Regions from separate parts of the Clostridium sp. FP1 genome, predicted to be linked through region 1. Evidence: a T-box and tRNA genes for the amino acid it is inferred to sense, from the RefSeq annotation. Region 1 holds a T-box; the other holds one or more tRNA genes.
What was found. The T-box of region 1 lies ahead of tyrS (tyrosine--tRNA ligase). A T-box ahead of a tRNA ligase gene usually reads a tRNA of that ligase, here a tRNA-Tyr.
Positions count from the first base shown of each region.

Region 2: it has a tRNA-Tyr gene. The T-box ahead of tyrS (tyrosine--tRNA ligase) is inferred to sense a tRNA for this amino acid. The anticodon was not compared.

Region 1 covers NZ_JAAMNJ020000001.1:2,498,043-2,508,731, reverse strand. Annotated here, with positions in the region: gene adhE (bifunctional acetaldehyde-CoA/alcohol dehydrogenase) at 1-1,240, opposite strand, end outside; gene G9F70_RS12120 (YdbC family protein) at 1,686-1,907, opposite strand; gene uvsE (UV DNA damage repair endonuclease UvsE) at 2,587-3,549, shown strand; gene G9F70_RS12110 (methyl-accepting chemotaxis protein) at 3,706-5,724, opposite strand; gene tyrS (tyrosine--tRNA ligase) at 5,889-7,112, opposite strand; T-box leader at 7,174-7,452, opposite strand; gene G9F70_RS12100 (ammonium transporter) at 7,856-9,112, shown strand; gene G9F70_RS12095 (hypothetical protein) at 9,230-9,649, opposite strand; gene G9F70_RS12090 (hypothetical protein) at 9,889-10,161, opposite strand; gene G9F70_RS12085 (hypothetical protein) at 10,204-10,689, shown strand, end outside.
Region 2 covers NZ_JAAMNJ020000001.1:366,895-377,583, reverse strand. Annotated here, with positions in the region: gene G9F70_RS01805 (hypothetical protein) at 1-788, opposite strand, end outside; gene G9F70_RS01800 (ATP-dependent RecD-like DNA helicase) at 819-3,062, opposite strand; gene metK (methionine adenosyltransferase) at 3,341-4,516, opposite strand; SAM riboswitch class I at 4,604-4,705, opposite strand; tRNA gene G9F70_RS01790 (tRNA-Tyr) at 4,814-4,898, opposite strand; tRNA gene G9F70_RS01785 (tRNA-Thr) at 4,904-4,978, opposite strand; tRNA gene G9F70_RS01780 (tRNA-Val) at 5,007-5,082, opposite strand; tRNA gene G9F70_RS01775 (tRNA-Tyr) at 5,109-5,193, opposite strand; tRNA gene G9F70_RS01770 (tRNA-Thr) at 5,199-5,273, opposite strand; gene G9F70_RS01765 (hypothetical protein) at 5,482-6,165, opposite strand; gene yyaC (spore protease YyaC) at 6,318-6,872, shown strand; gene G9F70_RS01755 (rod shape-determining protein) at 6,979-8,013, opposite strand; gene spoIIID (sporulation transcriptional regulator SpoIIID) at 8,140-8,394, opposite strand; gene G9F70_RS01745 (M23 family metallopeptidase) at 8,515-9,294, opposite strand; gene spoIID (stage II sporulation protein D) at 9,526-10,569, opposite strand.

The sequences.
Region 1 (10,689 bases):
AAGGAGCTAGCTTAAAGTTGTATAAATCTCCTATAGCTCCTTGAGCTGCTGGCATATTTACTATAACTCTCCCTGTTTTCATGGTTGCACCAAACTTAGCTATTCTATCTGTAGACTTAGTTCTGTGAGTGTACAATGATGATGTATGACCAAAGCCACCAAGTTCAACAAGTCTTTCTGCCTTTTCTAGTGCTTCATCGAAAGTTTTAACCTTATACATAGCAAGTACTGGAGATAATTTTTCGTGTGAAAATGCTTCTTCAAGTTCTACAGATTCAACTTCTCCTATAATAACCTTTGTTTCTTCTGGAACTTTAACTCCTGCCATTTCTGCTATCTTAAAGGCAGATTGACCTACTATATTTGCATTTAATGATCCATTAGTTAAAATTATTTTCCTTACTTTATCTACTTCTGCTTTTTTAAGAATATAAGCTCCTCTTTCAGAAAATTCTTTCCTAACTTCATCATATATTTCTTCCATAACTAATACTGATTGCTCTGAAGCACATATTACTCCGTTGTCAAAGCTCTTAGAAAGTAAAATTGAATTTACAGCCATTTTAATTTCTGCTGTTTCATCAATAATTGCAGGTGTATTTCCTGCACCAACTCCAATAGCTGGTTTTCCTGATGAATAAGCAGCTTTAACCATTCCTGGTCCACCTGTTGCAAGTATTATATCTGCTTCTCTCATAACAATCTGCGAAAGTTCTACCGAAGGTTCATCTATCCAGGCTATTATACCTTTTGGTGCGCCAGCTTTAACTGCAGCATCTAGTATTATTTTAGCTGCTGCAATAGTAGACTTTTTCCCTCTTGGATGTGGAGAAAAAATGATACCATTTCTAGTTTTTAATGATATAAGAGCTTTAAATATTGCTGTAGATGTTGGATTTGTAGTTGGCACAATAGCTGCTACAACTCCTATTGGTTCTGCAATTTTTGTAATACCAAAGGATTTATCTGTATCGATAATTCCACAAGTTTTTTCATCTTTATATTGATTATATATATATTCTGAAGCAAAATGGTTTTTTATAACCTTGTCTTCTACAATTCCCATACCTGTTTCTTCCACTGCCATCTTTGCTAAATCAATTCTTGAATTATTTGCAGCCATTGCTGCTTGTCTAAATATTTCATCTACCTGTTCTTGAGTATAAGTAGAAAACTCCTTTTGAGCATTTCTAACCTCTTTTATTCTAATCATTAATTCTTCTACGTTTGTTACTTTCATATGCTACACCTCTTTCATAATAATAGATTACATTAATGGTCAACTTTGCATAATAATATTTTATTTATTGATTTGAAGTAATTTTTTATTTAATATTTAAAACATTTTTTTATTTTGAATGTTTGCTCCTTGTTTATGTGTTAATTATATCACAATGTTTTTATAATTGTAAACATTTATTTTATTATTTTTATCATATTTCATTATTCATTAGCAATCATTAGATGGTTGCAAACCTTTACATATAGGCAAATACAAGCTTGTTTGCATCATTTTTTTTATCTGCCTTTTATCATTATTAATACAAAACAAGGATGAAAGTATGTTATTTTTTAAACGATATAGCTTTTATGTTTACTTTCAGATAGGACGTTGCAATTTTCCATATAAAAAAACAAGGGATGGCAAAATTACCATACCTTGTTTCCATGTAACTTAATACTTGTTACAAATTTATCTTATTAAGCAATGCTTTAAGTTTTATAAGCTCTTCTTTAGATAAGGTAACCCCTTTTCCCATTTTTTCATGTTCTGGAGACCAATCTCTAATATCGTATTTTGCCTCTTTATCATTCCAGCTTATAAGATTTAATTCTTTTCTCCATGTTTTACCAGATTCTGATAATTCTCCTAATGTTTCTTTTATTTCGTATTTTATATCTGCCATGTTATACCTCCACTAATAATTTTAACTACTACATTAATATTATATGATTTTCACATAAAAAGCTATAATTTAGATATTTTATAGCAATAAAGCCTTTTTACATTCTATATTTCATATTTTGCAATGATTCTATTGAAATTATAGAAATATTTATTTGATTATTTGTATATTATTTTACACACACTATAGTTATGTGATATGATTAAACAAGGGTTTATTCTAACATCTATTCAAGTATTATATTTATTTAGTAAGATGTTTTTAACAAACATTTTAAATATTGTTATAGCTTTTATTATATAGCGATTTATAAGTAACTCTTTTATTAGTAATTTTTATGCCATGACTTAAAATATTTCCTACAATGTTTATAAGTTAACTTCATTATGGGGAGTATTATAAAAATATACTTATTAAAGGATATTAAAATTTCAATATGATTGAGCAATAATTAGAATATATTAAAGAATATCAGTTAGTAGAAATGTTTTAACGTCATTTCAGAAGGAGTTCCCCCTATCTTCCATGAGTGAGCCTATTACTCTAAAAAGGATAAAACTTTAGGTGGAATATATCATTCATTCTGAAGTCGTTAATGTTGCAGCTTTGAAAATAAAAAAGCTTGCGCAAATGATGATTTAATTTATTGGTATAACTATATTATATGAGGAGTGATATTATGCAAATAAGATTAGGCTACGTGGCTACTGCTTTAAAAGCAGCAAAAATAACTTCTGCTAGCACAGTAACTTTTTCTACATATACGAAACAATCGACGGACAGAGATAAACTTGAAAAACTACAAAAGGTAGCGGTATCAAACGTCAATGATTTGTATAAAATTCTAGAATACACTGTAAAAAACGATGTTCACTTTTATAGGATAACTTCCGCTTTAATACCTCTAGCAACTCATCCTGAAGTTACAGATTGGGAGTTCAGAAGAATTTTAAAAATGGATTTTGATTGGCTTGGAAATTATATAAACAATAATAATTTAAGAGTTGATACTCATCCTGATGAATCTAATGTTATAAATAGTTCTAAGGAAGAAGTAATAAAATCTACTGAAAAGAATCTTATGTTCCATGCAAATCTTTTCCAAGATATTAATTATCCTTTAGGAAAAATGATATTACACATTGGAGGTAAAGAAGGTGGCAAACTTGCTGCTACGGAAAGATTCTTTAAGAATTATAATAATCTGCCAAAAGAAATAACAAAATCAGTAGTGTTTGAAAATGATGACAAAAGCTTTACTACAAAAGAAGTATTAAACATATGCAAGGAAATAAATGTACCTATGGTGCTAGATGTACATCATCATAACTGCAACAACGGTGGCGATGACCTAGAACCTATGTTAAAAGATATATTCTCCACTTGGGAAAACGAACTTCTACCAGTAAAAGTACATTTTTCGAGCCCAAAAACTGGAGAAAAAGATAAAAAGCATGCTGATAACATTGATCCAGAAGCTTTCATCGAGTTTATTGAAAAGTGTATTCCACTAGGAATTGACTTAGATATAATGCTAGAGGCAAAACTAGCTGATTTGGCATTATTCAAACTTGTAGATGATGTTAAAACTTTAAAGCCTGAATGGACTTGGCTTGATACTAGTACTTTAGAATTTAATTAAACTTTATTATATAAATAAAAGGCTCAAAGAATTTTTATATTCTTTGAGCCTTTTATTTATATTAATTTATTCTACTTGTTTAAGTAATTCAATATTTTTCCCATAATTGAATTTAAATTTACTTGTTTTAAATCTGAAACTGTAACAATACTATTTCTAAATTTTAAATTTGTTAGTACTCTCTCTTAAATCATCTGCTAAACAATTCAGGTTTTCTGCTGCTTTAACTACTTCTTGAATTCCTGCTAATTGCTCATGTGAAGATGCACTTACTTCTTGCGTAGTGGCAGCTGCTTCCTCTACTACTGAAGCTACATTTCCAAGTTTATCTCTTAAAATATCCTTATATTGGTTAATGTTTTGCAATGAACTATTTACATCCACCATATTGCACTCTAGTAATTCTATGGATTTTTTAATTTTGATAAATGTTTCATTTGTTACTTCTACGCTTTTATTAGTTTTATCATTTAATTCTGTAGAATACATAATTCCCTGGAGTAATTCATGTACACTTGTACTAATATCAACAATAACTTTATCAATTTCTAAAGCTGAAACAGCAGATTGTTCTGCAAGTTTTCTTACTTCATCTGCAACCACAGCAAAACCTCTTCCTGCTTCTCCTGCTCTTGCAGCTTCAATGCTTGCGTTTAATGCTAATAGATTTGTTTGCTCTGTTATAACTTTTATCTTATCTGTTATATCACTAATTTTATTAGAGTTTTCTACTAATATTTCCACTTTACTCGCTACTGATTTATTTGCCTTTATGTTTTCTGTAAATGCTATCTTTAGGTTATTTACAATTATAAGGCCCTCTTTTGTTGATTGTTTAACTTCTAAAGAAGCACTAATCATATTTTCAGCATTTATAGTTGATTTATCCACTTCTTCACCTAAAGTATTTGCATAGGTAATGCTTTCTTCTAATATTTGAGCCTGTTCATTAGTCCCTTCTGCAATTTGCTGCACAGCCCTTGCTACTTCATCTCCAACAGCATTGGATTGCTCAGTGGTTGCTGCAAGAGATTCTGCTGAATCCTTTACTTTATTTGTGCTATCTACTACATTTCCTAAAACAAATATCATATCTTCCATCATATTATTTACAGAGCGTATAATTTCGTCGACCTCTAAACTTGTATTCATAATTTCAGGAACTTTATTGGTAAAATCACCCTCTTTAACCTTGCCTAATATTTCAATTAAAATACTCATAGGTTTTGTGATTTTTCCTGCAAACCTTTTTCCTACAATAATCACAAACACAAGGGAAACTAATAAAACAATTACAGGCACAGTTAAACCATCTAATATTTTTTTACTTCTTTCTGCCACGGGAATAAATCCTACTGATATTAATCCTGTATTAGTATCAGTAATTTTATATGCCATATAATCTATACCATCAACCTTTATGTTAAAGTAGTTTTGTTTTGAATCCATAATAGTTTTTACCCATTGTTGTTGTTTGGAATTCTTCCCAATAAGTTCATTGTTTTTATGTACAACAATTGTTCCTTTACTATCTATGACAGTAGCATAGCCATCATCCCCTAATTTGATTTTTGCAACTGTTTGAGAAATTGAAGCTAATGCTACATCTAATGCTACTACTCCTACTAAGCTACTCTTATCATCCTTAACAGTCTTCGTAAAAGTCATTATATACTTATCAGTAAAAGAATCTACATATGGATTAGTAACAATTATTTTACCATCATTACTCTCTGCAGCCTTGTACCACTCTCTATTAGTTGGATCATAATTATCTTTAAGCACAACTCTAGGAATAAGATAGGTCTTTTTATCTGTTGTTCCTACATATATACTTAGCACCTGTGGATGAGAATTTTTAAAAACCTCAAAATTCTTCATTAAATTTACAGGATAAGCCCCTTTGCTTTTAAGCATTTTTGTATTAACTTCATTGGAAATCATTTCTACAGATGCATAATTCTCATTGTATAATGCATTGATTGCATCATTAACTCTCTCTACACTTTTAACGGTGGCACCTTCAAACTCTCTGCTTAAATTGTTAGATAAACTATAATATGTGCTTATAGAAATAAGCATAATTGGCAAAAAAGATACCAATATAAGCAATATTGTTATCTGAAAACTCAATTTCGAGCGATTTCTTTTTTCTTTTACAATATTTTTAAACATTTTTACATTTCCCCCTCAATTTATATAATTTACCTTATATTTCGTTCTTTATTGATAAAACTTTAGTTATTTTCAGATAAATGAATTTAAATTTAATTGCTCAAAAATAAAAAATCTCCTTGTAACTTCTTGAAAAAGATAAAAACCACCATAGGTGGTGGCCCTTATTTCACTATAATAATTTTTACAAAATTTCTTTTACCACATTGAATTACATCTCCATCACTTAAATCAAATACATTATCTATGGATATTTTTTCTCCATTTATTTTCACTGCTCCTTGCTGAATTAGACGGCTTGCTTCCCTATTGCTTTTAGCAAAGTCCATATCAGTTATTATTTTTAAAATAGCACTTTGTTTATTCATAGTAGAATTCTTTATAACCTCTATTTCTTTAATGCTCTGTGGAATCTCCTTCTTTTGAAATACTTTTTTAAAATACTCCTGGGCTTCATCAGACGCTACTTTTCCATGATATAATTCAACAATCTCCTTAGAAAGTTTCATCTTTATATCCCTTGGATTAATTTTTTCACTTTCTAATTGTCTCACAATCTCTTGTACTTCATCTGGATGAGTATCTGTTACCAAATCGTAGTATTTTATAATTAGTTCATCTGGAATGGACATAACTTTACTATACATATTATTACAGTTTTCATTTATTCCAATGTAATTTCCAAGACTTTTACTCATCTTTAAGGTTCCATCTGTTCCTTCTAAAAGAGGCATGAATATTGAAACTTGCTTGTCTTCACCATATTCCTTTTGAAGGGTTCTTCCCATTAAAATATTAAACCGTTGATCTGTTCCACCAAGTTCAATATCTGCTTTTATTGCTATGGAATCATATCCTTGCATTAAGGGGTACATAAACTCATGAATTGCAATTGACTGCTGTGCTTTAAATCTATTTTTAAAATCTTCCCTTTCTAGCATCCTAGTTACTGTGTATTTTGATGCTAATTCTATAACATCTTTAAAATTCAATTTTGATAGCCACTCACTATTAAATTTAACCTCCGTTTTATCTGGATCAAGTATTTTAAATATTTGTTTTTTATAAGTTTCAGCATTTATCAATACTTCTTCCCGAGTTAACTCTTTTCTTGTTTTTGATCTTCCTGAAGGATCTCCTATCATCCCAGTAAAATCTCCAATAATTATAATTACCCTATGTCCTAAATCCTGTATTTGTCTCGCTTTTCTTAAAACCACTGTATGTCCTAAATGAATATCTGGTGCGGTAGGGTCTAGTCCAAGCTTAACTATAAGCTGACTGTTACTTTCCCCAGCTTTAATAAGTTTTTGCCTTAGCTCCTCCTTATCAATTATTTCAGTTGTACCTTTGGATATAATTTTAATTTGTTCATCAATATTAATCATTTTAATTCCTCCTATTTTAAAAAATTTCAAAAAAACAAAAAACTCCCGTCCTCTAGAAAATCTAGAGGACGAGAGTAAAATCCCGTGTTACCACCCCAATTTATTAATATGTTGCCACATTAACCTCTTAAAGTACGGCGCAAATAAGCACTTATACTATAGCACTTTAACGGATGCAAGGGTTCCGGCAACAGCCTACTACCACATAAAGGTGAATCTTAAGTGGATTTGGTGTGCAGCTCAGAGATGTATTCATAATACTATTCTTTGCTCCTTCTCAGCTTTGGGAGCTCTCTGTAAAAGAAACTGTTTTACTACTGGTTCTCATCACAGCTTTTATTCTTTAATTTACTTAATATAGAATATGAAATAACATTTTAAATGTTAATAAGAATTATAATACTTGTTTTCAGAAAAAGCAACTATTTTTACATTGTTTTGTTACTATAAATGTAAGTTTACTTTATATGAATTTTATAAAATATAGCAAAAAATATATTTTTAACAATTATATGAAAACAAAGGCTTATCTCCTGAATTGGCTATATTTAAACGTTATCATTGGCTTAAGGCCTCAAATCATACTTTTCTTATAAGTGGAAAAATGTTATTATACCTCAGTAAGACAAAAATGTCCTAATTGCAACATTTTTGTCTTGATTTTTACAAGTTAGAATCCTATAAATCATTTTGCAAAATATACTTGTAGCTTAATAAAAAATACATTTAATGGAGGAAAATTAATGATTGAATTATCCACAAGAAAAAAGGTTAAGAATGCGCCTAAAACTACTGTAAACAAGAGTTTACTAATATTTTTATTGTTGTTTTTTATAGTAGCTGCTCTTATTTTGATACCTAGCATAAATCATAACGTATCAACCAGTATCTCAGCAATTAATGCTGAGAGTAGTACCATGCACCAAACTACCCTAGAAAACAGTACAATTTTTGACACGTTAAAATATGAGCGTTCTATTCATATTTTAGCAATGCTACTTGTTGGTTTTGGTTTTCTTATGGTTTTCATAAGAAATCATGGTTATACTTCAATTACTGCAACATTTCTTGCAGTAAGTATAGCTATCCCAATGTATATGATTATAAAAAGTTTCGGTGGAGAAGGTTTCACTATGTCAACCATAAGCATCGATACACTTCTATTTGCAGAATTTGCTGCTGCAAGTTTGCTTATAGCAATTGGGGCTCCTCTTGGACGTTTAAAAATGGATCAATATATTATAATGGGATTATTGTTCGTACCAGCTTACATATTTAATGAATGGCTTATACTTGAAAGTGGTATGTTTAAGGGTTTCCTTGATACTGGTGGTTCAATTGTTATACATGCTTTTGGTGCGTATTTTGGACTGGGAGTTGTATCAAATACCTTTTCTAAATTTAAAGATGATGCTGCTTGTGAAAATAATCCAAGCTCTAACCAACTTTGTCTACTTGGAAGTATGGTATTATGGCTTTTCTGGCCCTCATTTACAAGTGCTATAGTAGCTCCAGAAAGAGTTGTATTAACTGCAATAAACACAATTTTTGCCTTATGCGGTGCAACACTGGCAACATACATATTCTCAAAAATAATCAGAGGTAAACTTGAGATAGAAGACATAGCAAATGCTGCTCTTGCTGGTGGAGTTGCAATTGGCTCTACTTGTGATAAGACAACACCAGGATATGCTATGCTTATAGGAATTGCTGCAGGAGCGCTTAGTGTAATTGGCTACAGCATTATTGCTCCTAAGGTACAAAGACTTATAAAGGGAACTGATACCTGTGGAATTAATAATTTACATGGAATGCCTGGAATCCTTGGAGGCATAGTAGCAATATTTATAACTGGAAAAGCTGGAACTCAATTACTTGGAATAATTGTTACTGTATGTGTAGCTTTCATATTCGGAAAAATTACTGGTACTATTATAAGCTTGCTTGGCAAAAAAGAAATTCTATATAGTGACGAAGATGAATTTTTCGTTGAGGGATAGAATTAGTTTTAAATAAAACAAAAACTCGCCTCCTCTATAGCATATAGAGGAGGCGAGTAAAATTTAGCATTAAAATTCATATATAGTTAAATATTTGTTACGTGTTATTTTCAGATTCTAACTTTTGTCAATTTTATTCCAGTCCCATTTCCTCTTAGGTTTATCAAATTCTAGTTGCGTTTCCTTCTGAATAGTCTTAAATACTAAATAGGCCAATATAAAACAAACATATCCCAGTATAAGTGCTTTGATAACTCCACTTGTTTGTTCTATTGCTGTTTTTTTTAACATTTGTATCATTTCTTCTGACATACCAGATTGATTTTTTAATGTAAGCAATATTTCTTTTACACCAAAGCTTTCCCATACACTTATTAAAGAGCAAACTAAGGAGACAACCATTAAAAGTATATTACATACATTTTTAAATCCACTTTCACTTCCCTTATAATCTACTAAGAAGTTTTTAATAACAAATATAGCACTAATTACTGCTAAAATTATTCCTAAAATGATTATAATAGTGAATTTCAACATAGAAACACCTCTTTTAAAAGTTAGAATTATATGCACACAGTTTTTATTATACACTGAAAACATATAATCACTATTACATCTTATATTACTACATTTTCCATTTCATTGCCATAGTTATCCAATGGTTTTTCAAAACATTCAATAGTTGCTCTATATATTGCTCTATTAAAATAATCACTATTATATAAATCAAAATTCTCAGTAGAATATCCTATAAGATTTTGTACAATATATACAAGTTATTTTCCGTATAAATCCATGCAAGCCTCTGGTTTAACTCCCGGCCAGGCATTACAGCTTACTACTGTTCTTTGATTGTGTGATTGTAAACACTTTGGCACAGTGTTATACTCATCATCACCAGGGTAAATAACATTTTTATCCACTGTACCATGTGGCATACCTTCTACTGCCTTTATCTGAAGAGAACTTGCACTAGTTAAATATGGATCTGCTGTTAAATCTAAAATTATAGAATGCTCTTTTAAATACCCTATTAGTTCATTAAACAATATATATATACCCTTTTATTTATAACTCCATTTTTTGCAGAAATGATGAATGAGCTAAATCTGATAGAGAATATAAAGAAAAATTACAAAGTTATATTTGGCCTTCATATTCATCCAAATAATTTACCAGAATCTATAGAAAAGCTATGCCCATTCATAGAAAAAAATGAAGATTTAATAGCTAATTACTCTTATGATGAACAAAAAATTATTATAAAGCACTGCTACGAATATATTTCGAAATTAGGAATTGAACCAATTGAAGCTTTCCGGGGAGGATATTTTTCAATAGACGATAATACAGAAAAAATATTAGCAGAGTTAACTCCCATAAAATATGAATCTCACAATATTTACAGACCTCAGTACAAAGTAACCAAAAATATATTAACTTCTTTACCTGTTTACGCCGAAAATGAAAATGAAGAGTTAAGGTTGGAATACTTTAATATTGAAAAGCTTTCAAAAATCCTAAATAAAGGAATCTTGGAAAATAAAAAACTTTTTGGAATAACTCATAGTTACTTG
Region 2 (10,689 bases), 2.1 Mb from region 1:
TCATTAGTTACTATTATTCCCTTATCTTTATTCATAAACAGTATGGGAATACTCGCATCACTTTTTTTACTAATATATAAAAATAAATCCTCACTCAACTTTTCTTTGAAATTGCTTAAATACTTGAATACAGTCGCAGCTTTTTCAGCGTCTGGCGTAAAAATTATTACTTTCCTATTAGATATAATTGACCAATTTAGATATTCATAAACTACCAAAGGTATGTCAATATTAAGATTTATTCTAGTAGTTATGATTCTAGGCTCTATAATTGGAATTTTATTATTTGTTAACGGAAAGATAATAGTTGCACCTTCACTTAAAATATTCTCTACGGAAAAAGCTATAGCTGTACCTTCTACGCTGCACATTTTCAATAATACTTTTTTTATTTGTTGCTTGTTATATTTAGGAAAATTTCTAATCTCATTATAAATAACCAAATCAAATTTTTCTTGGAGTCCTAATGCACTTTCGTGATTGCATATATATAAATACTCATTGACACTGCTATAATTCACTCCACCGGTATATACATATTTTCCTAAATTACTAAAATTATCTATAAAGTAAATAATATCAATTTTGCGCACATCTTCGTTAGTTATATACAATATATTTTTCTTTTCATTAGCATATGCAATTATAGTTTCAAGCAATATATCAGAGGAATTATAAAACATTGATACAACATCAATTCTTTTTTTGCCATTTAATGAACAGTTTAAAATTTCTTTGCTAATTTCATCTTTTTCCTTACTAAGGTTTAAATTTGCGTAGAAATACATGTAAAATCTCCTTTACAGCTAAATATTAATTTAATTGTGCTGATTTTCATCATGGCTTAAATCCACATCTACTATTTGTCTTATTCTCCATCCTAGCGCAGAATATCTTTCAAAGCTTCTATTATTATCCTTCATAAAATTAATAGCTTTTACTTTTCCCACTAAAACAACCATGTTTTTCGCCCTAGTTATTCCTGTATAAAGCAAATTTCTGTTCATTAAAAGTGGTGGTCCCATAAACATAGGCATAATTACAACTTCAAACTCACTACCTTGACTTTTATGTATAGTAATAGCATAAGCTAAAGTTAGTTCATCTAAAAATACTCCCTCATATTCTACCCGCTTATCGTCATCAAAAATTACAATGACATTTTCATTATCCTCATCGATATCGCAAACATACCCTACATCCCCATTAAAAATTCCAACGCCATCTTTTTCATGATTTGCACTCAATTTATTCCATTTCATAGAATAATTATTTTTAACTTGCATGACCTTGTCCCCTACCCTAAATATAGTATTCCTATATTCCTTTTCTTTCTTATATTTAGACTTAGGATTCAATATTGCCTGAAGCTTTTCATTTAAATTTTCTATACCTAGTATTCCTTTTCTCATAGGTGAAAGTATTTGAATATGTTTCATTTTGTCCCACTCTTTGTTGAATTTCGGAAGCCTTGTATTAATTAACGTGATTATACTGTCTAAAATTTTGTCTGGCTCATCATTTTCAATAAAATAAAAGTCCTTATCCTTTTTGTTTAAAATAGGCATTTCACCATTATTAATTTTATGAGCATTTACAATAATCATACTTTCCCTAGCTTGCCTAAAAATCTCCTTAAGCTTAACTACTTTAACGCAGTTGCTGTCAATTATGTCTCTTAATACATTCCCCGGCCCCACAGATGGCAATTGATCCACATCACCCACAATTATAAGTCTAATTCCTATGCTGATAGCTTTTAATAAACTATTCATAAGCATTATATCTATCATAGAAGCTTCATCGATAATTAGCACATCACAATCTAAAGGTGTCTCCTCGCCTCTAAAAAACTGCGACCCATCATCGCCGCCCATTCCAAGCTCGAGTAACCTATGTATAGTTTTAGCTTCCCTGCCAGTAGCTTCTGTCATTCTTTTAGCCGCCCTCCCAGTAGGCGCAGCCATAAATACTTTCATTCCCGCTTTTTCAAACACATCTATAATACAATTGATTATAGTAGTTTTGCCTGTTCCAGGACCTCCAGTTATAACCTCCATACTATTTGCCGCAGCACCACAAATAGCAGCTTTTTGAGACATTGCAAATTTTATATTTTTTTCACTTTCAAATTTTTCAATTTCCTCTTCAATGTCTAAATCTAATTTTTCATATTTTGCTATAGATAAATTTATAACTTTTTTAGTAATACTTAATTCACAATAATAGAAAGGCATAGTGAATACACATTTTTCTTCATCAATGTTTTCAACTTTCAATTTTCCCTGCACAACATTGTCAAAAATACTCTTCTCAATTTCTTCCTCAGAAACTCCAAGAATGTTTTCAGCTTCCTTATGTAACCTGACCAGGGGCATATAAGTATTTCCCATAGCACAAAATTCATTAACAACATAATTAATTCCACTTTGTATTCTAAAAGGTGATTCTTTGTCGATACCTAAACTTCGAGCTATCTTATCAGCAATTTTAAATCCTACGCCAGCAATAGTTTCCGTTAACACATATGGATTATCTTGTACTACCTTTATAGAATCTCCTCCATATTTTTTATAAATCTTCACGCATTGATTAGGAGTTACTCCATAGGTTTGAAGAAATATCATTATGTTTTTAACTTCTCGTTGCTTAGAATAAGATTCCAAAATTAATTTAATCTTTTTTTCTCCTACACCATCAATTTCCCTTAGCCTTTGGATTTCATTATCTAGTATATTCATGGTATTTTCTCCAAAGTGCTTTACAATTTTTTTAGCAGTTACTGGTCCAATTCCTTGAATAACTCCTGAAGCTAAATATTTTTCTATACCTGCAATAGAACTAGGTATTATTTCCTCACAGGAAACTATTCTAAATTGCTTTCCAAATTGAGGATGATTAACCCATTCTCCCGTTAATTTTAAATTTTGACCTTCACTTATGTAGGGTACAATTCCTACAACAGTTATTTGCTGCTTTATAGCATGCAAATGAGCAATAATATACCCATTTTCTTCATTGTGAAATACTATATCTTCTATGATTCCTTGTATTTCTGGCATAAAATCTCCCCTATTTATAAATTTATATAGTAGCAATACTATTAATATAAGTATCGTTGTTATTATATCATATGTACTTTACGTTTTTCACCTTCAGTATACCCCTATCTTAAGTTTTATCAAAATACCATTTAATAATCCACATAATAAAATAAAATTTAATATCTTTATAATTATCCCAATTGCCTTAAAATAAACTTTTTTATTACTTAGGAAAAAGAGGGATAACAATTAATAATTGTTATCCCTCTTTTATTATAAATATTTTCTATTTCATTTTATAAATATTTTTTTATTTGTTCAACCTTATTTAGTCTTTCCCAGGAAAGGTCCAAATCATTTCTTCCAAAATGTCCATAAGCTGCTGTCTGTTTATAAATAGGTTTTCTAAGGTCTAATTCTCTTATAATAACAGCTGGTCTTAAATCGAATACTTTTCCGATTATTTCAACAATTTTATCGTCTTCAATTTTTCCAGTTCCAAAAGTTTCAACTTCTATAGATACGGGTTTAGCTACACCTATAGCATAAGCTAACTGAATCTCTAATTTATCTGAAACTCCTGCTGCTACTAAGTTTTTAGCAACCCATCTTGCAGCATATGCAGCAGATCTATCAACCTTTGTTGGGTCTTTACCAGAGAATGCGCCGCCGCCATGTCTTGCGTATCCGCCATAAGTATCTACTATTATTTTTCTTCCTGTTAAACCAGAGTCTCCTTGCGGTCCTCCAATTACAAATCTACCTGTAGGATTTATATAATACTTAGTGTTTTCGTCTAATAATTCACTTGGAACTATAGGCTTTATTACTTGTTCTATTAAATCACTTTCAATTTGATCATGAGTTGCCTCTTCTCCATGTTGAGTTGAAATAACAATAGTATCTATTCTTACTGGCTTATTATCTTCATACTCTACAGTAACTTGAGTCTTTCCGTCTGGTCTTAGATAGTTAAGCTTACCATTCTTTCTTACTTCACTTAATCTTCTTGCCAGTCTATGAGCCATAGCAATTGGAAGTGGCATGTATTCCGGCGTTTCATTAGTTGCAAATCCAAACATCATACCTTGATCTCCAGCGCCTGTGGAGTCTATCTTATCCTGAGTGCCTTTCTTAGACTCTAATCCTTCGTTAACTCCCAAAGCTATATCTGCTGACTGTTCTCCAATAGATGTTAGAACCGCACAAGTACTAGCATCAAATCCATATTTTGCTCTAGTATATCCTATACCTTCAATAGTATTTCTAACAACCTTAGGAACATCTACATAACAACTAGTTGTTATCTCCCCCATAACTAAAACCATCCCTGTAGTAACTGCGGTTTCACAAGCAACTCTAGCATAAGGATCTTGCTCTAAAATAGCATCAAGTATAGCATCTGAGATTTGGTCACAAATTTTATCTGGATGTCCTTCTGTAACTGATTCTGATGTAAATAGTCTTTTCATTATAATTCTCCTTTCTAATACGGAAAAATTTTGTTTTTAAAAAAATAAAACCCCTTCTAATTATAAGAAGAGGTGTTTTAACCATCCTTCTTATCTCGCAGAATAAATCTACAGGAATTGGCACCATGGTACATTGACCGGTTGCCGGGTTTCATAGGGCCTTTTTCCCTCCACCTCTCTTGATAAGAGTTATCAATATTAAGTTTTAATTATAATACCATATAAGCTTTTCAGTGTCAACAATTCCTATTTACTTTAAAATTAAATAAATAAAAAAAGACATCTACAGATGTCTTTTGGTGGAGGAGGACGGATTCGAACCATCGAAACATTACGTAACAGATTTACAGTCTGCCCCCTTTGGCCACTCGGGAACTCCTCCATATATGGAGCTGGCAATAGGAATTGAACCTACAACCTGCTGATTACAAGTCAGCTGCTCTACCGTTGAGCCATGCCAGCATACATTTTATTTTTAAAAAGATTATTATGGTGGGAACAACAGGGTTCGAACCTGTGACCCTCTGCTTGTAAGGCAGATGCTCTCCCAGCTGAGCTATGCTCCCATAATTTATTATAAAGCTAATGAAAATGGTGGAGGAGGACGGATTCGAACCATCGAAACATTACGTAACAGATTTACAGTCTGCCCCCTTTGGCCACTCGGGAACTCCTCCACTTTTGGAGCTGGCAATAGGAATTGAACCTACAACCTGCTGATTACAAGTCAGCTGCTCTACCGTTGAGCCATGCCAGCATATTTTGTTTTTGTATCTTTACCCTGTCGACAAGAATTATTATATAACTATAATCATTTAATTTCAAGCTCATTTTCTTCGAAATAGCGATTCCTTCTCTACATTGCTATAACATTCGCATATTTACTCTATTTTAAGCATTAATACAACTTATTATTCGCAATAAAAAAAGATAACTCTTTCTTATACCAATTACTACAATATAATTTATTTTAGTCTTTCTGCCGCATCCATATCTATAAACTTTCCAGCTATTTTTCTCACTTTTCCATATTCTTTTTTTGATAAATCGTCTTTTAATAACTTAAGGGCTTTAAGAACTCCTTCCTCGGCATCCACTGCATATAAATATTCTTCCATTTTTTTATAATTCTCTTTGCCTAGCTGAAGGCTTACATATAGTAATTTTATCTTATCAGAAGTTGTTAAATTTTCTTGTATTTTGCCTGTTGACACTTTAAATACTGATTGTGCCTGCTTCTTAATATTATAATTTAATTCTTCTAGACTATCCTCTTTCCCAAGTGAATATACGTCATTGAGCATATTTTCATCCGATTTTTTTTCGATATCTTGACTTAGTGAATTTATACTCAAATTATCACTACCTTTTTCTTCATCGCTTAATTCCTTCTTAGCCAAATCCTCTTTTCCTAATTTTTTTTTTACATTAGAATATTCTTCCTCAGCTTCTTTCACCACTTTACCCTGGTTATTGTTTATATTTTTGGGGCAGATATAAACCTTTTTACATTCAGCTACTACCTGTTTTCTTAGGTTGTTTTCTTCATAATACTTTGCCTTAATTACAACGCTACTGTAATACACCATATTAAATACGCTTACAACAGTAGAAAATATAATAACAAAGAATAAATTTTTTTTCTTCATGTTAATACCACCTCAAATAATTAATATATATAGATTATTTTCCAATTTATCGCTTTTTTATTCTTTTTTCATAATAATACACAAAATTTTTTCATATAAATTATTGGTAGGAAAATAATTTATTCACAGCGCAATACAAGGAGGTATATTTCTTGAGTAAAGCTAAAACCCATTATAAAGACCCTTTAGCATACTATACAATTTCTAACTTTCTAAAAGACTATATTGACCAAAACACTTTAGTTGTTTGCATAGGTACTGATAGATGTATAGGTGATTGTCTCGGCCCACTCGTGGGTACATTTTTAAAAGATAGCTCCTTCCCACTACCTGTATATGGCACTATAGATAACCCAATCCACGCCTTAAACATCGATAGTAAATTATCTAAAATAAATGCACTGCACCCAAATTGCACTATAATAGGTGTAGATGCATGTTTAGGAGACATATCGAATATCGGTGAAATCCAAGCTAGAAATTATCCAATTCATCCTGGTAAAGGTGTAGGGAAAACACTTCCTAAAGTAGGTAATGTTTCATTAATAGGTATAGTAGATTCAAGTGATGATAGTGAATTATTCACTAATAGAAACATAAGACTTAGTTTAGTAATGGAAATTGCTTCTGTTTTGAGCCGTTCACTTTTGCATTCATATTATTTATATTCACTTAATAATGAAGATAAAAATTCAAATCCAATTTAATAATTACCCAGAGTTTTAAATTAAAAGTGCATTATATACCAAAAAAATAAGCAATACAATTATTAGTTTAATTGTATTGCTTATTCATATAGCTTGTTTACACTTTTTAGTCTGCTAAATATTTTTCTCCACCATTAAATGAACTATCTAGGTTATCCATATAATCCAATACTTTACCTGTTCCCAGCGCTACGCATGAAACGGGATCCTCAGCAAGGTATACTGGGACCTTAGTGATCTCTTGTATAAGTTTATCTAGTCCTTTTAACAGTGAACCTCCACCAGTCATAACTATACCCTTGTCAGCTATATCGGCTGAAAGCTCTGGTGGCGTTTTTTCTAACACTGAATGCGTGCATTCTGCTATTGAATTCACAGCCTCTTTTAAAGCTTCTCGCATTTCTTCCGAGGTTACTTGTAAGTTTTTAGGAAGTCCTGTAATTAAATCCCTTCCTCTTATTTCCATTGTAGTCTCTTCATCTTGTTTATAAGCACAGCCTATATTGATTTTTAAATTTTCTGCAGTTCTCTCACCAATCATTAGCTTATGCTTTCGCCTTATATACTTTATAATATCGTCATCAAACTTATCTCCAGCTACTTTAATTGATTCATGTACAACCATGCCGCCTAAAGAAATAACTGCAACATCTGTAGTCCCTCCACCAATATCAATAACCATATTACCACTTGCGCGAGTAATATCAAGTCCTGCTCCGATTGCAGCCGCTAGTGGCTCCTCTATAAGATAAACCTTCTTAGCTCCAGCATTTCTAGCTGCATCTTGTACCGCTCTTCGTTCTACCTCAGTTGCCTCGCAAGGAACGCATATGACAACTCTTGGAGCTGATAGCTTTCTTTTGCCACAAGCCTTACTAATAAAATGCTTCAACATTTTTTCTGTTATATCATAATCTGAAATAACGCCATCCCTCATAGGACGTATGGCCACAATATTGCCTGGTGTCCTTCCTATCATCTGCCTCGCTTCTTCTCCTACTGCCAATACCTTATTGTTATTTCTATCTATGGCAACAACAGATGGCTCTTTTAAGATAACACCCTTTCCCTTGATATATACAAGCACTGTTGCTGTACCTAAATCTATTCCCATGTCTGTACCCATTCTAAAAAAAAACATCTCAAAACTCACTCCTGCTCTTTAGTATATTCATTATTTAAATTATACTAAACTCTATTCTATAAAGCCATAAAAAAACCCTCTTTTTTTAGCTTTAATATTTTTTTGTTTTTGCTTGAAATGTTTTTATCCTTCTACTGCCTTATATTTAAGTCTTGTTGCTCTTCCTCCCCTAATATGCCTTTCAGATTTATTTAAGTCCAAAATTATTTTTGCTTCGCTGGCAATTTGAGGATTTATTGTAGGCAATCTTTCCGTCATATCCTTGTGTATAGTACTTTTGCTAACTCCAAACACTTTGGCAGTTCTTCTTATTGTAGCTTTTGACTCAATAATATACTTAGCAACTTCTAGTACTCGATCTTCAATATAGTCTTTCAAAGTGTTACCTCCTTGACCCTTCTCTATTTATAAATATGCATTAACTCCATTTTAAATTCCATTCCAATTAGTCATTTTGCCATATATTTCGGAAAAATGACTAATTGATATGGCTATTGGTTATTGTTTTATTACTACCGGTTGATATTTCTCATATTTTACATATCTAGCAGGATCAATGTTCTTACTACTTTGCAAAACTTCAAAATGTAGATGTGATCCATAGTCTTCTTTATATGAGTTTAAACTAGTGTTTCCTACAGAACCAATTTTCTGTTTTTTGCTGACTTTATCATTTATCTTTACTAATATTTTCTCTTCCAAATTGGAATATTTAGTAATAAAGCCATTTCCATGATCTATTATAACCATCTTACCCTTTTGCTTAGCTAAGTCAGTTCCAACTTCTTTAACTATTCCGTCCATAACAGCTATTACTGGCTCACCTATATTTGCCTTAATATCAATACCTAAGTTAGTTCTATAGCTTCCATCGGTCTTCCACACAACTGGATCAATATCTTTTGAATATGCTCTTGCTAAGAGTCCAATAGCTACAGGTTTTTCAAATATAGCATTAACTGATTTAGAAACTGGTGCAGTTAAATTTCCAGTTGTAACCTTTTTAATATTAGGTACTGGTTTAAGCCCCTCAGTCTTAGCCAAATTTTCTTTTTTTACTTGAAGAGCGTCTTGATATTGTTTTTCTTGTTCTTTCAGAACGTCTCCTGCATTTGCTTGTTCCTTTTGAATTGCTGCTTGCTTACTTGAAAGTTTTTTATTATTACCTGCCGTTATAGTTGCTACTGTTGCTACTATACATAAACAAATAAATAAAACTACATAGAAGCCCTCTTTCTTAAAAAAATTTAATGTCTTATTGTTTGCTTTGTTATCCATACAAACACCTCCATTTGTATTTTTGTCCATATTGTATTAAAACATACATATTTTATAAATTTTTTTTGCACTTATTTAACATTTTTATTTTATTTCTTTAAATTTACCTTCTATAGGTTGAAATATAGTCTATATCTAACATTCTTTATTTTTTAATATTATAAGTTTCTCCAAAAAAAAATTAAGCCAGTTATCTTTGTAAAAAGGATAACTAACTTATTAGTATAATTTTTATTTGGATATAACCGTTCCAATGTAATAATGGTTTAATATTTGAGTATAGTTATTACCTTCCTTAGCCATAGCATCTGCACCCCATTGGCTCATTCCTACCCCATGGCCATAACCAGTGCAATCTATTTCTACACCTTTTAAATTAAACACTATTTCAAAATTTGATGAATTCAGGCCTAGCATAGTTCTAAATTTACTGCCTGTCATAGTTATATTACCTGTTTTGATATTTTTAACACTTCCTGCCTTAGTTCTATCAATTATTACTATTTGCTTTTTTATGCTAGCCGAAGTCAACTTAGCATTACTGTAATTGTTATTTATAATCTGACTTAGCTCATTGTACCCAAAAATTTTACTACTCTTAAACTTTGGTGCTCCTTCTTCACCTCCGCTTTTTACACTCCTTAAATAAGGTATCTTATTGCTAAATACCTCTTCTGAGTTTTCCGTTTTACCACTGCTAGTTGCAAAATAATAAGGCTCCATTACTAAGCTATTGTTATAGGTTAGAACTTGCCCTTGTGTACATTCAACCGCTGTTTCAATCTTATCCCAATATTTTCTACCATCCTTAACCCATAACTTTATGCGATCTTCTTTGTTCATATAGGCTTGACAATGGACTGTATCGCATAAATTTGCTCCATTAGCATTTTTACATAGTATTCCTCCTAATTCAGTAACATGAGCTAAAGCGTAAGTCCTAGATGCCACTGCTTGAGCTTTTAAAGCTTCCAGCTCAAATTCCGCAGGCATTTCAGATGCAACAACTCCAGTAATGTATTCTTCTAAATCAATTTCTTTTATAGTATTTTCCTTTGATATGAGTACTTTTATCTTATAATTTTTTGGAATTGAGCTACTTTTAATAATGTTTTTGTATTCTTCTGATTTAATTTTATACTTTTCACTTTTATTTAAGCTTTTATTATCCCCTACTCCCACTATTAACACAGAAGCTATAACTATAAAAGAAATAAATGCAACACTTAATAGAATGAAGTTTTTCAAGTGTACTGTAATAAAAACTCTTCTCATTCTTTTCTCCTCTCGTTATAAAATAAATATCACTTTATACATATTAAATAAATATAAATAATATTACTTTTTTTAAAGCGCTAATTCTCTAATGAATAAAAGAATTGAAATATATTAATA